DNA from 2 places in the Streptomyces sp. NPDC002935 genome. Region 1 is predicted to be linked to the other one. Evidence: riboswitches for the same ligand, from Rfam matches in the RefSeq annotation. Region 1 holds a riboswitch; the other holds the start of a gene.
What was found. A riboswitch is a leader RNA that binds a small molecule or an ion and turns the genes downstream of it on or off. The one in region 1 is predicted to bind thiamine pyrophosphate.

Region 1 (4,206 bases):
CCAGGTCGGCGAGCGCGGTGGCGGGCCCCTTCGAGTCGGTCGGCACAGCCCGGCCGTTCAGCCGGGACTGCCGGACGGTGCCTCATTCTGCGGGTCGCCGGGCGGCACGGCGTCGTGCGGCGGGAGCGGGGTCGTCGAATCCGCCTGCGGGGCTGTGATCCGTGCCCGCTCCCGCAGTCTGCGCCGGTGGCCGGTGCGGTCGGCGCGGCCTTTGTAGCCGTTGGGCTGCCATTTGTTGCCGTGCCAGAGGTCGGGCGGGACCCAACGGGAACACGCCTGCTCGACGTCCGTGGTCACGTTGACGATGTTGCTGAGCTCGATGCGGTAGCGCAGCCTTGGGAGACCGTCGGCGGGCGGGTCGGCGTCCCGTACGTGGCGCCACAGCACGGGGTGATCGCGGTCGAAGTCCCCGCCGGGGAAGAGCTCGAGTGTCGCGGTGCCGTGGTCGACGGCCGAGTCACCGGTGGAGTAGATGCATACCCCGGCCAGTGAATCCCACGTCAGTAGCGTGTCCCCGAACGGGCCGAACCACCACCACCCCGTGGCGTCGAAGACGAATCTCTCGTTGGACGCGGCGGCTGTCCCTATCAGTGCGAACAGGCCGCAAAGCGCGCACAGGCCGCCGGCCGAGGCGAGAAGCCACCGAGCCACGTCGCCGTCGACCAGCGCGGCCCCCGACAAGCCGGCAGCGCCGAACGACAGAGCGGCCGCGGTGACGATCAGACCGTTCTGGATCTCCCGCTGCCCGTACCCTATGGCGGTCGCATCGGTGGATGGCCGCGCTGGCAAGGTCCCCCCGGCGCTCATGGGCACCACTGTATGGAGAGCCGCTGCAGAATTCCCGGAATCCGTACCCCAGGGGGTAGCAAAACCCGGAGGCATAGCGAGGACGCCCACGCACCTTCACCTGGCTCTACAGCGAACGGCTACGGGTCGCTCCCCAGCCGCTGAGTGACGGCCCTGGGCGGACGCGATCTGGGGCATGTCGGCGACGAGCGGGCACTCTCCTGGGCCGTCCCTGGCCGTCCCTGGGCCGTGCGAGGTCGCCTAAAGGTGACAGACGGTACCCGCAGGTGACCGCCCCCACCCCACTCTGGCCTGGGCCGGTGGTGTTGATCTGCGACACTGGAAGGGTTATGCCGAAGCCCGGAGAACTCACTTTTGTCGCGCCGCGCGGAGCCAAGAAGCCGCCGCGGCACCTTGCCGATCTCACGCCAGCCGAGCGCAAAGAGGCGGTTGCCGCGATCGGTGAGAAGCCGTTTCGTGCCAAGCAGCTCTCGCAGCACTACTTCGCCCGGTTCGCACACGACCCCGCGGAGTGGACCGACATCCCGGCCGCCTCGCGCGGCAAGCTCCAGGAGGCGCTGCTTCCCGAGCTGATGACGGTCGTACGGCACCTGTCGACCGACCAGGAAACCACGCGCAAGACCCTGTGGCGGCTCTTCGACGGCACGCTCGTCGAGTCCGTGCTGATGCGCTACCCGGACCGGGTGACCATGTGCATCAGCTCGCAGGCGGGCTGCGGAATGAACTGCCCCTTCTGCGCCACCGGACAGGCCGGCCTCGACCGGAACCTGTCGACCGGCGAGATCGTGCACCAGATCGTCGACGGCATGCGGGCGCTCCGCGACGGCGAGATCCCCGGGGGTCCGGCGCGGCTGAGCAACATCGTCTTCATGGGGATGGGCGAGCCGCTCGCCAACTACAAGCGGGTGGTCGGGGCGATCCGGGCCCTCACTGACCCCGAGCCGGACGGGCTCGGGCTCTCGCAGCGCGGTATCACCGTGTCGACGGTCGGGCTGGTCCCCGCCATCAACCGGTTCTCCGACGAGGGCTTCAAGTGCCGGCTCGCGATCTCCCTGCACGCCCCGGACGACGAACTGCGCGACACCCTCGTCCCCGTGAACACACGGTGGAAGGTGCGCGAGGTGCTGGACGCCGGATGGGAGTACGCGGCCAAGTCCGGGCGGCGCCTGTCCATCGAGTACGCCCTGATCCGGGACATCAATGACCAGGCGTGGCGTGGTGACCGGCTCGGGCGGATGCTCAAGGGCAGGCCCGTGCATGTCAACCTCATCCCGCTCAACCCGACCCCGGGTTCGAAGTGGACCGCCTCGCGGCCCGAGGACGAGAAGGCGTTCGTCGAGGCGATCGCGGCCCATGGCGTGCCGGTGACCGTCCGGGACACCCGTGGCCAGGAGATCGACGGAGCGTGTGGTCAGCTCGCCGCGACCGAGCGGTAGTCTGAGCCGCGTCAGACGACCGAGCGGTAGTCTGAGCCGCGTCAGTACATCTTCATCGTCACCTCTTCACAGTCCGACATCTTCATATTCCGACAGGGGAGCGCCACAGCGCTGAGAGTGCGGGACAGACCGCAGACCCTCTGAACCTTGCCCAGGTCATTCTGGGTAGGAAGTTCGGTCATTACTCAAGCTGTTGCGCCCTGCCCGGGAACCGTCAGAGGTCCCGGGCGGGGCCGCGTCTCTTCCTGGTCACCCAGGAGGAATCAGTGAGCATCACCAGCAGCAGGCGGTTCGCGGTCATGGCCGTCGGGCTCGGCCTCGTCGCGCTGCCCGCACTGTCCGCGTGCAGCTCGTCCGACGACGCCGGCTCGGGCGATCAGAAGACGATCACGCTCGTCAGCCACGACTCGTGGCTCGTGTCGAAGAACGTGCTCAAGGACTTCGAGAAGCAGTCCGGGTACAAGGTCCGGGTCCTCAAGGACGGCGACGCCGGGCAGGCCGTCAACAAGGCCATCCTGACCAAGGACAACCCGCAGGGCGACGTCCTCTTCGGCGTCGACAACACCCTGCTCTCCCGCGCGCTCGACAACGGGCTCTTCCAGCCGTACGTGGCCAAGGGCGCGGATCTGGTCCTGCCGGAGTACCGGGCCGACCAGGACAAGCACCGGGTCACGCCCATCGACACGGGCGACATCTGCGTCAACTACGACAAGGCCTGGTTCAGCAAGCACAAGCTGACGCCGCCGCAGTCCTTCGACGACCTGGTCAAGCCCGCGTACAAGGACCTCCTCGTCACCGAGAACGCCTCCACGTCCTCGCCCGGCCTCGGCTTCCTGCTCGGGTCCGCCGCGCACTACGGCGACAAGGGCTGGGAGGACTACTGGAAGAAGCTCAAGGCCAACGGCGTGAAGGTCGTGGACGGCTGGGAGCAGGCGTACAACGACGAGTTCTCGGGGTCCGCCGGCGGCAAGAAGGCCAAGGCCGACCGGCCGCTCGTCGTCTCGTACGCCTCCTCGCCGCCCGCCGAGGTCATCTACGCCGACCCGAAGCCCACCACCGCCCCGACCGGGGTCGCGGCCGGCACCTGCTTCCGGCAGGTCGAGTACGCGGGTCTGCTCAGCAACGCCAAGAACGCCAAGGGCGGCAAGGCGCTCCTCGACTTCCTGCTCACCAAGGAGTTCCAGGACGACATGCCGCTCAACATGTTCGTCTACCCGGTCCGCGAGGCCGCTCAGGTGCCCCCGGAATTCACGCGGTACGGTCCGCAGGCCAAGGACCCCGAGACCCTGGCCCCCGCGAAGATCGCCGCCGAACGCGACCAGTGGGTCAAGTCGTGGACCTCGCTCGTACTGAAGTAGCCGAGGAAGCGGGCGGAGCCGAGGCAACCCGCGGAGCCGACGGAGCTCCGCGGAGGGCCCGCGGGCGGCAGAGTGCGGCCCGGCTCGGGCTGATGGCCCTGCCCGTCGTGTTCTTCGCGGTCTTCTTCGCCTATCCCGTCGTCGCGATCGTCTCGCGCGGGCTCCACGTGGACGGCGACTGGCAGCTCGGCCGGATCTGGGAGGTGCCGGCCCAGTCCGACATCCGGCACGTGCTGTGGTTCACCACCTGGCAGGCGCTCGCCTCGACGGTGCTCACGCTGCTGATCGCGCTGCCCGGCGCGTATGTCTTCGCGCGCTTCGATTTCAGGGGCAAGCAGATCCTCCGGGCCGTGGTGACCGTGCCCTTCGTGCTGCCGACCGTGGTCGTCGGCACGGCGTTCCTCGCGCTGGTCGGCCGGGGCGGGCTGCTCGACGAGCTGTGGGGCGTGCGCCTGGACACCACGGTGTGGGCGATCCTGCTCGCGCACGTCTTCTTCAACTACGCGGTCGTCGTACGGACCGTCGGCGGGCTCTGGTCGCAGCTCGACCCGCGCCAGGAGGAGGCCGCGCGCATGCTCGGCGCCTCGCGCTTCGCGGCGTGGCGC
Region 2 (4,206 bases), on a different contig from region 1:
AACCGGTGGTCGAGCGCCAGGAGTACGCGCTGGGCACGGTCTGCGCCGCGATCCCGATCACCGCGGGCAGTACCGCCGCGGCCATGGCCATTTCTCTCCCTTTCCACCAGGTCGACCGACTGCTGCCCGCGGCACGGAAGTTGCAGAGCGAAATCGGCAGGCTTCTAGGGACACTCGCCATCTCTATCAGTATCTGAAAACTCACTCCTTGTGATCCTGTGTGCACGGTGAGCAATATTTCCGCAGTGTCAGGGGAACGATTCCTGGCCAGTCGATGGCAAACGACGGGGTAGGCGATGCGCGAGTCGGTGCAGGCAGAGGTCATGATGAGCTTCCTCGTGTCCGAGGAGCTGTCTTTCCGCATTCCGGTGGAGCTGCGATACGAGACCTGTGATCCGTATGCCGTGCGGTTGACCTTCCACCTGCCCGGTGACGCGCCTGTGACCTGGGCGTTCGGGCGGGAGCTGCTGATCGACGGGGTGGGCAGGCCGTGCGGTGACGGTGATGTCCACATCGCTCCGGCCGACCCCGAGGCGTTCGGCGAGGTGCTGATCCGGCTTCAGGTCGGGTGCGATCACGCACTGTTCCGGTCCGGGGCCGCGCCGCTCGTCGCGTTCCTCGACCGTACCGACAAGCTGGTGCCGCTCGGGCAGGAGCGCTCCCTCGCCGGTTTCGACACGTCTCTCGACGAAGCGCTCGACCGCATCCTCGCCGAGGAGCAGAGCGCGGGCTGAAGCCCTGGAACCCCCGAGCGGAGTAACGCTTCCTCTCAAGGGGCGTGCGTGCCGGATGGTTTCGGCGCTTCCGGCGGACGGTTCAGTGTTTGCGGCGACGGCCCTTCCCGCTCCGTGCCGGTGTCCTGGCACCTGCGGGTGCCGCGGGGGCGGTCGCGGGCCCTTCACGGTCCGCGGCGACCACCAGGGCGGCCAGCGCGGTCGTCACCGGTACCGCGGCGACCAGACCGATCGAGCCCACCAGGGTGCGCACGATCTCCTCGGCGACCAGTTCGCTGTTGGCGACGGTGCCCACGCTGCTCTGCGCGATCGAGAAGAGCAGCAGCAGCGGCAGCGCGGCACCCGCGTACGCCAGGACGAGCGTGTTGACGACCGACGCGATGTGGTCGCGGCCGATGCGGATGCCCGCGCGGTACAGGCCACGCCGGCCCAGCGTGGGGTTCGCCTCGTGCAGTTCCCAGACCGCGGACGTCTGCGTCACCGTCACGTCGTCGAGAACACCGAGCGAACCGATGATGACTCCGGCCAGCAGCAGACCGCTCATGTCGATGGACGGGTACAGCCCATGGATCAGGCCGGTGCTGTCGTCGGTGTTGCCGGTCAGTACGGCCCAGTCGATGAAGACGGAGCCGAGGATGCCGATCAGCACCAGCGAGAGCAGGGTGCCGACCACCGCCACGGATGTCCGGGCCGACAGGCCATGACACATGTAGAGCGCGATCAGCATGATCGCGCTGGACCCTACGACGGCGACGACCAGCGGGTTCGAACCCTGAAGGATCGCGGGCAGGATGAAGAAGTTCAGGATCATGAAGCTGATGGCCAGGGCGATCAGTGCCATGACGCCGCGCATCCGGCCGACCACCACGACGACCACGGCGAAGATCCCGGCGAGCAGCGTCAGGGGCAGCTTCCGGTTCGCGTCCGTGACCGAGTACTGGAGGTCCTTGGGGGCGGAGGGCTCGTACGCGACGACGACCTTCTCGCCCTGGTGCAACTGCCGTGACTGGTCCGGCTGAACGATCTCGGTGAACGTGCGGCCTTTGTCCTTGCCGGTGTCGATCCGGATCGTCGCCTTCTTGCACTCACCCGTCGCCTGCTGCTGGGCGGAGGAGCCCTCGGCGGTGGAGGTGTCGCCCGTCGGGGTCTCCCCCGAGGCGTTCACGGACTTGCAGTCCACCTGGTCGATCGTGGTGACGGTCGCCTGCTGGGTCTGCCGGTCGAAGCCGACACCGGTGCGCTCGTGGGAGGGGGCGCCGCCGGGCCACAGCACCACGAGACCCACGACGACCGCGGCGGCGAAGGGGATCAGTACCGCGGCGATGACCTTGCGCAGGTGCTTGGAGACCGGCGCGGCGGGGCCGTGACTGTGCGAGTGCCCGTGCCCGCCTCCCAGACCTTCGCCGTGCCCGCCTGCCGGGCGCGGCCCGTGCCCGCCGTCGGCACCGTCATGGCCACCGTCCGGGCCATGACCGTGCCCGTGTCCGGTGCCAGAGCCATGTCCCTGGCCGTCGTCGGAGCCCGTACGGCGCGGCGGCTCGGACGGTGGGAACGGGGACTGCGGGGTCGTTGTCACCGACCGATCATCGCAAGAACGGCAAGGGCCCTCTGTTCACCGCGCCAAATATGACGCTAGCGTGGGGGCACCTTTGCACACGCGGGAGCTCGGAGCACCGGGCTGAGAGGGCGCTGACCTCCGTCTTCGCGATGTTTCACATGAAACATCGACGAACGGAAGCCGCTGCGTCGACCGCTGAACCTGTTACCGGGTAATGCCGGCGTAGGGAGTAGGTCTCATGACCAACAAGGACGTAAGCACGCCTGCCTCCAGCCAGACGGACGGAGCTTCCTCTCCGTCCCTGGACGGCGAGGCCGGGAAGTCCATCGGCTGGCACAAGGGGTACGTCGGGGGTACGCGTCCCGATCTACGGGTGCCGGTCCGGCAGGTGCACCTGACCAACGGGCAGTCCGTGACGCTGTACGACACCTCCGGCCCGTACACCGATCCGACCATCGACACCGATGTGCGCAGGGGGCTGGCGCCGCTGCGCGAGAACTGGATCATCGCCCGCGGAGACACCGAGGAGTACGCGGGCCGTCCCGTCCGTCCCGAGGACGACGGGATCAAGCACACGGCCCCGCGTGGGGGACTGCGCAACCTCGACGCGGTCTTCCCCGGGCGGCCGCGTCAGCCGCGCCGGGGGCGCGCCGGGCAGGCGGTCACCCAGCTCGCCTATGCGCGACGTGGCGAGATCACGCCCGAGATGGAGTTCGTGGCGATCCGGGAGAGCGTCGACCCCGAGGTCGTACGCGAGGAGATCGCCGCCGGCCGGGCGGTGCTGCCCGTGAACGTCAATCACCCGGAGATCGAACCGATGATCATCGGCAAGCGGTTCCTGGTGAAGGTCAACGCCAACATCGGCAACTCCGCGGTCAGCTCCTCCATCGAGGAGGAGGTCGAGAAGATGACCTGGGCGACCCGCTGGGGCGCCGACACGGTCATGGACCTGTCGACCGGCCGCAACATCCACACCACGCGCGAGTGGGTGCTCCGCAACTCCCCCGTCCCCATCGGCACGGTGCCGCTCTACCAGGCGCTGGAGAAGGTCGACGGCCGTGCCGAGGAGCTGACCTGGGAGATCTACAAGGACACGGTCATCGAGCAGGCCGAGCAGGGCGTGGACTACATGACGGTCCACGCGGGCGTGCGCCTGGCGTACGTGCCGCTCACCGCGAACCGCAAGACCGGCATCGTCTCGCGCGGCGGCTCGATCATGGCGGCCTGGTGCCTCGCGCACCACAAGGAGTCGTTCCTGTACGAGAACTTCGAGGAGCTCTGCGAGATCCTCGCCGCGTACGACGTCACCTACTCACTCGGCGACGGCCTGCGGCCGGGTTCCATCGCGGACGCCAACGACGCCGCACAGTTCGCGGAGTTGAGGACTCTCGGGGAACTCAACGCGATCGCGAAGCGTTTTCATGTACAGACGATGATCGAAGGCCCGGGACATGTCCCGATGCACAAGATCAAGGAGAACATCGACCTTCAGCAGGAGATCTGTGATGAAGCTCCGTTCTATACGCTCGGCCCGCTGACGACGGACGTCGCGCCGGCGTACGACCACATCACCTCCGGCATCGGTGCCGCGATGATCGCCTGGTGGGGCACGGCCATGCTCTGCTATGTCACGCCCAAGGAGCACTTGGGCCTGCCCAATCGTGACGACGTCAAGACCGGCGTCATCACCTACAAGATCGCCGCCCATGCAGCCGACCTCGCCAAGGGGCACCCAGGAGCACAGGACTGGGACGACGCGCTCTCCGACGCCCGCTTCGAGTTCCGGTGGGAGGACCAGTTCAACCTGGCTCTCGACCCGGACACGGCACGGGAGTTCCACGACGAGACGCTGCCTGCCGAACCGGCCAAGACGGCTCACTTCTGTTCCATGTGCGGGCCGAAGTTCTGCTCGAT

Region 2: another riboswitch for thiamine pyrophosphate. It lies ahead of thiC (phosphomethylpyrimidine synthase ThiC); the one in region 1 lies ahead of ABZX90_RS20865 (thiamine ABC transporter substrate-binding protein).

What each region holds. Positions count from the first base shown of each region.
Region 1 covers NZ_JBEXNW010000014.1:118,328-122,533, forward strand. Annotated here, with positions in the region: gene ABZX90_RS20855 (hypothetical protein) at 58-807, opposite strand; gene rlmN (23S rRNA (adenine(2503)-C(2))-methyltransferase RlmN) at 1,137-2,243, shown strand; TPP riboswitch at 2,328-2,433, shown strand; gene ABZX90_RS20865 (thiamine ABC transporter substrate-binding protein) at 2,516-3,601, shown strand; gene ABZX90_RS20870 (iron ABC transporter permease) at 3,694-4,206, shown strand, end outside.
Region 2 covers NZ_JBEXNW010000028.1:18,504-22,709, forward strand. Annotated here, with positions in the region: gene ABZX90_RS30840 (helix-turn-helix domain-containing protein) at 1-197, shown strand, start outside; gene ABZX90_RS30845 (SsgA family sporulation/cell division regulator) at 297-734, shown strand; gene ABZX90_RS30850 (YibE/F family protein) at 817-2,310, opposite strand; TPP riboswitch at 2,382-2,538, shown strand; gene thiC (phosphomethylpyrimidine synthase ThiC) at 2,531-4,206, shown strand, end outside.